DNA from 2 places in the Pseudomonas sp. 5Vm1k genome. Region 2 is predicted to be linked to the other one. Evidence: predicted binding sites of a transcription regulator. Region 2 holds the regulator's gene; the other holds the start of a gene.
The links. The regulator FliA, encoded in region 2, starts transcription of late flagellar genes. The targets are predictions, from matches to a motif close to CTAAAGTTTNNNNNNNNNNNGCCGNTAA.
Positions count from the first base shown of each region.

Region 1: the regulator FliA is predicted to act here: its motif matches at 1,650-1,677, upstream of ACWIKB_RS17550 (chemotaxis protein CheW).

Region 1 covers NZ_JBSPCZ010000008.1:148,299-151,504, forward strand. Annotated here, with positions in the region: gene norR (nitric oxide reductase transcriptional regulator NorR) at 1-1,469, shown strand, start outside; gene ACWIKB_RS17550 (chemotaxis protein CheW) at 1,742-2,644, shown strand; gene ACWIKB_RS17555 (GNAT family N-acetyltransferase) at 2,671-3,129, shown strand.
Region 2 covers NZ_JBSPCZ010000005.1:131,061-134,266, forward strand. Annotated here, with positions in the region: gene flhF (flagellar biosynthesis protein FlhF) at 1-701, shown strand, start outside; gene fleN (flagellar synthesis regulator FleN) at 818-1,648, shown strand; gene fliA (RNA polymerase sigma factor FliA) at 1,645-2,385, shown strand; gene ACWIKB_RS11980 (chemotaxis response regulator CheY) at 2,554-2,925, shown strand; gene ACWIKB_RS11985 (protein phosphatase CheZ) at 2,948-3,206, shown strand, end outside.

The sequences.
Region 1 (3,206 bases), on a different contig from region 2:
GGCGCCTGCTCGAAGCCATGCGCGCCCTTTTGCCCTGCGACGCTGCCGCCCTGTTGCGACTCGACGGTGAATGGCTGGTGCCGCTGGCCGTGGACGGCTTGAGCACCGACACCCTGGGCCGACGCTTCAAAGTCAGCGAACACCCGCGCTTCGAAGCGTTGCTTAGCAGCCCCGGACCGACGCGCTTCGCCGCCGACAGTGAATTGCCCGACCCTTATGATGGTTTGGTCGAAGGGCTTGATGAGCATCTGGAAGTCCACGATTGCATGGGTTGCCCACTGTTTATCGATGAGCGCCCGTGGGGCCTGCTGACCCTTGATGCGCTGGACCCGGAGCGCTTCGAGCCGATCGAGCTCGACGCCCTGCAAGCTTTTGCCAGCCTCGCCGCCGCCACCGTCAACGCCGCCGAGCGCATCGAGCGGCTGGCCAATCGCGCCGAAGATGAACACCAGCGTGCCGAGGTTTACCGACAGGCCAGCGGCCAGCAGAGCCGCGAAATGATCGGCCAGAGCAAGTCTCACAAACGCCTGGTGGAAGAAATCAATCTGGTGGGCGGCAGCGACCTGACCGTGCTGATCACCGGGGAAACCGGGGTCGGCAAGGAACTGGTAGCGCAAGCGATTCATGCCGCCTCGCCCCGGGCCGACAAGCCGATCATCAGCCTCAACTGCGCCGCCCTGCCGGACACGCTGGTCGAGAGTGAATTGTTTGGCCACGTGCGCGGTGCGTTCACCGGGGCAACGAGCGACCGGCGTGGCAAATTCGAACTGGCGAATGGCGGCACGCTGTTTCTCGATGAAGTCGGCGAACTGTCCCTGACCGTGCAAGCCAAGTTGCTGCGGGTGTTGCAAAGCGGTCAGCTGCAACGCTTGGGCTCGGATAAAGAACATCAAGTAGACGTGCGGTTGATCGCAGCCACCAACCGCGACCTGGCTGAAGAAGTGCGTAGCGGCCGTTACCGCGCCGACTTCTATCATCGTTTGAGCGTCTATCCACTGCTGGTGCCGGCATTGCGCGATCGTGGGCGTGATGTGTTGCTGCTCAGCGGCTTCTTCCTGGAACAGAACCGCTCGCGCATGGGCCTCAACAGCTTGCGCCTGAACAGCGATGCCCAGGCGGCGCTGCTGGCTTATCCGTGGCCGGGGAACGTGCGGGAACTGGAACACTTGATTGGCCGCAGCGCATTGAAAGCGCTGGGCAACTGCAAGGAACGGCCGAAAATCCTCAGCTTGAGTGCGGCGGACCTGGATCTGCCCCATGGCAGCGTCGAGGTGCCCGTCGAGCAACCAACCGTCAGTCCTTTGCCTTTAGTCTCGGGTGACTTGCGGGCGGCGACCGAGGATTATCAACGGCAACTGATCAACGCCTGTCTGGAACGCCACCACAACAATTGGGCGAGCGCGGCCCGTGAGCTAGGCTTGGATCGAGCGAATCTGGGGCGCATGGCCAAGCGATTGGGGATGAAGTAACCCCATTCTGAGTTGAGTGAAACCTTGTGGCGAGGGGGCTTGCCCCCGTTGGAGTGCGAAGCGCTCCCCCCCGTTTTACAGAGAGAACGTCATCGCTGGTTTTACGACCGCTTCGCGGCCGAACGGGGGCAAGCCCCCTCGCCACAGAATCGGTGTTGGACCAATGGACCGGGAATATCCCTAAAGCCTGCCCCCAACAAGTCGATAACCCGGCATCGATAGCTTTTGGCGACTCTTTACTCGCCCATCACCTTTCTCCAAAGAAGGTTTTTATGTCCTCCACCAAAGCCCGCGCAGATTCACTTTCGCTTCTTCTGTTTACCTTGCGCAGCGGCAAGCTGATGGCGATCAACCTGCTGAAAGTCAGTGAAATCATCCCCTGCCCGCCGCTGACCAAGCTGCCGGAGTCGCATCCCCACGTCAAAGGCATCGCCACCCTGCGCGGCACGTCGTTGTCGGTGATCGACCTGAGCCGCGCCATCGGCGAGCGGCCACTGGAAGACCCCAACGGTGGCTGCCTGATCGTCACCGACGTCAGCCGCTCCAAACAGGGCCTGCACGTGCAGGCCGTGAGTAAGATCGTGCATTGCCTGACCACCGACATCCGTCCGCCGCCCTTCGGTTCCGGCGGTGTGCGTTCGTACATCACCGGCGTGACCTCGGTCGACGGTGTGCTGGTGCAAGTACTGGATATCGAAAAAGTCATCCACGGTATCGCCCCGGCGCAGATCGAAATGGTCCCGACCGAACTGAGCATGGAAGACGCCGAAGTGCTGGGCAATGCAAGAATTCTGGTGGTCGATGACAGCCAGACCGCGCTGCAACAATCGGTGCACACCCTGCGCAACCTCGGCCTGCAATGCCACACCGCCCGCAGTGCCAAGGAAGCCATCGACTGCCTGCTAGACCTGCAAGGCACTGCGCAGCAGATCAACCTGATCGTCTCGGACATCGAAATGTCGGAGATGGACGGCTACGCCTTCACCCGCACCCTGCGCGAAACCCCGGACTTCTCACACCTTTACGTGCTGCTGCACACCTCGCTGGACAGCGCGATGAACAGCGAAAAAGCCCGTTTGGCCGGCGCCAACGGGGTACTGACCAAGTTCTCCTCGCCAGAACTGACCAAGTGCCTGATCGAAGCCGCCAAGGCCGTCGCCGAGCAAGGTCACTGAGTTTGGCCGAGGACTTTTGCTTTTTGATGCGGCGCAACCTCGCTGAGGCGGTGCCGGCCATCGCCTGGCCAACCGGTATCGAACTGCGCCAATACCGCCCCGAACTCGCTGAATCCGTACATCAACTGATGGAACTGGGTTATCGCGAAGGCGGCGGCCGCGTGCCGGCGCTGGACGTCTGGCAGCAGCGTTTTGAAACCGATCCTGAATACGATCCGAGCCTGTGCTTCATCGCCCTCGACGCCGAAGGGATCGTCGGTGTGTGCCAGTGCTGGACCAGCGCCTACATCAAGAACCTGGTAGTGCATCCCCGCACTCAAGGCCTCGGCCTGGGTCGCGCTCTGCTGCTACATGCTTTCAAAGCGTTTCAGCAGCGCCGCGAAGGGTTTGTGGATTTGAAAGTGCTGGAAGACAACGTTCGGGCGCAGCGTTTGTATGAAAGTGCCGGCATGCGGGTGGTACGCCGGGAGCCGGTGCCGGCCTGACAGCGCGTCCCCTGTAGGAGCGAGGCTTGCCCGCGAAGAGGCCGACACAAACACCCCACAACCATCAGGCATACTCC
Region 2 (3,206 bases):
TGATCGCCACACCGGAAGTCGAGCCACTGGAAGAGGGCGGCGTGATTGCCATGGTCGGCCCTGCCGGCATGGGCAAGACCACCACCCTGGCCAAACTCGCGGCCCGTTACGTGCTCAAGTACGGCGCGCAGAACATCGCGCTGGTGAGCATGGACAGCTACCGTATCGGCGCTCAGGAACAACTGAAGACGCTGGGCCGGATTCTCAATGTGTCAGTGACCCACGTCGATCCGGGGCAATCCCTGGTGCAGGCGCTGGACCCACTGCTGCGCAAGCGCGTGGTGCTGATCGATACCGCCGGCCTGCAGGCCAGCGATCCGGCATTGCGCATGCAGCTCGAAAGCCTGGCCGGTCGCGGGATCAGATCGAAAAATTATCTGGTCCTGGCAACCACCAGCCAGAAACAGGTTCTAACCGCTGCTTATCACAGCTACAAGCGGTGCGGGCTGGCCGGCTGCATCCTGACTAAACTGGATGAAACGGCGAGTCTGGGCGAGGTGTTAAGCCTGGCCATCAGTCATGAATTGCCGGTGGCTTACCTCACCGATGGCCCGCGGATTCCAGATGATTTGCATCTGCCACGGCGTCACCAGTTGGTCAGTCGCGCGGTCAGCGTGCAAATGCAGGAAGAACCCAGCGAAGAAGCCATGGCTGACATGTTCGCTGATATTTACCACAGCCCGACCAAGCAGGTTGGCTGAGGTACTAATGAACAGTTTTTGTACCTACATCGATGGTCTGCCATGCATTGTTCAGTTGATGAACGCGCAGCCAGTAATGTGGCCTCCGTCTATGCAAGACAAGGTAAAGAAATAACATGGGCAGCATGCATCCCGTACAGGTGATCGCGGTGACCGGCGGCAAAGGTGGCGTCGGGAAGACTAACGTGTCAGTGAACTTGTCCCTGGCTCTAGCTGAGCTCGGCCGGCGCGTCATGCTGCTGGATGCCGATCTGGGGCTGGCGAACGTCGACGTTCTGCTGGGACTGACTCCCAAACGTACCCTGGCCGACGTTATCGAAGGCCGCTGCGAGCTGCGCGACGTTCTGTTGCAGGGCCCCGGCGGTATTCGTATCGTCCCGGCCGCGTCCGGCACCCAGAGCATGGTTCATCTGAGCCCGGCCCAACACGCCGGCCTGATCCAGGCTTTCAGCGATATCGGCGACAACCTCGACGTATTGGTGATCGACACCGCTGCGGGTATTGGTGACTCGGTAGTCAGTTTTGTCCGCGCCGCCCAGGAAGTGTTGCTGGTGGTCTGCGACGAGCCGACCTCCATCACTGACGCCTATGCCCTGATCAAGTTGCTGAACCGCGATTACGGCATGAACCGCTTCCGCGTCCTGGCCAACATGGCCCAGAGCCCGCAAGAAGGTCGCAACCTGTTCGCCAAGTTGACCAAGGTCACAGACCGCTTCCTCGACGTCGCCTTACAATACGTCGGCGCCGTGCCTTATGACGAAAGCGTGCGCAAGGCCGTGCAGAAGCAACGCGCCGTCTACGAAGCCTTTCCACGCTCCAAGTGCGCCCTGGCGTTCAAGGCGATTGCGCAGAAGGTCGACACCTGGCCGCTGCCGGCGAACCCGCGCGGGCACCTGGAATTTTTCGTCGAGCGTCTCGTGCAACAGACCGCAGGACCCGTCCTATGACAGCCAGTGGCTACAACCTCTACAAGAAATCGGCACGTGATGCGCAATACGAGCTGATCGAGCGTTACGCGCCACTGGTCAAACGCATTGCTTACCACTTGCTGGCGCGTTTGCCGGCCAGTGTCCAGGTGGAAGACCTGATCCAGGCCGGGATGATTGGCCTGCTTGAAGTGTCGACCAAATACGACGCCAGCAAAGGCGCGAGTTTCGAAACGTACGCGGGCATTCGAATCCGTGGCGCGATGCTCGATGAAGTACGCAAGGGGGACTGGGCACCACGTTCGGTCCACCGCAATACCCGCATGGTCAGCGACGCAATTCGCTCGATTGAAGCTAAAACCGGCCGTGATGCTAAAGATCACGAGGTTGCGGCCGAACTCCAATTGAGTCTCGACGATTATTACGGGATTTTGAACGATACCTTGGGCAGCCGCCTGTTCAGTTTCGACGACCTTTTGCAGGACGGCGAACACGAAGGGCTGCACGAGGATGGCGCCAGTGCTCATCTGGAGCCGTCACGCGATCTGGAAGATGAACGCTTCCAGGCTGCATTGGCGGACGCGATTGCCAATTTGCCGGAGCGTGAGCGACTGGTGTTGGCGCTGTACTACGACGAAGAGCTGAACCTCAAGGAAATCGGTGAAGTCCTTGGCGTCAGTGAATCGCGTGTCAGCCAGTTACACAGCCAGTGCGCGGCCCGTTTGCGGGGGCGTTTGGGGGAGTGGCGAGCGCGCTGAAGGCAGTGTGGGGACACTGCGAACGAGGCTGGTGTGGTGTTGAACTGCAGCGGTCTCGATCTGTTGTGCTCCAGACAGTCATTTGAGTGCTTTGCCGGATTGATTGAAATGGCGCGTCCAGGTGCTGGGCGCGTTTAAGACTGCTTGGAGGTCGAATTGGACAAGAACATGAAAATCCTCATCGTTGATGACTTCTCAACGATGCGGCGGATCATTAAAAACCTGTTGCGTGACCTTGGGTTCACCAACACGGTCGAGGCTGACGATGGCACTACTGCCATTCCGGTTCTCAACAGCGGCAGCATCGACTTTCTGGTAACAGACTGGAACATGCCTGGCATGACCGGTATCGACCTGCTGCGCCACGTGCGCGCCGATGAAAAACTCAAGCACTTGCCAGTGCTGATGGTGACCGCTGAAGCCAAGCGCGAACAGATCATCGAAGCGGCCCAGGCCGGTGTTAACGGCTATGTGGTCAAACCCTTCACGGCCCAGGCGTTGAAAGAAAAAATCGAGAAGATTTTCGAACGCATCGGTTGAGCAACTGCGCCACGGGGGAGCTATGGAGCATAACGAATCTTCACAGGGCGATTTTGAATCGACCCTGAAAAAACATGCGGTCGAATTGGTCGAAAGCCTTGAAAAAGGCAGGTTCGGCGACGCTGTGCAACTGATCCATGAGCTCAACCAGACCCGTGACCGCGGCCTGTACCAGGAAGTGGGCAAGCTCACTCGTGAGCTGCATAGCGCGATCGTCAATTTCCAGATTGACCCAAACATGCCGCAAGCCGAGGAAGTCTCGCAGATCACGGACGCCACCG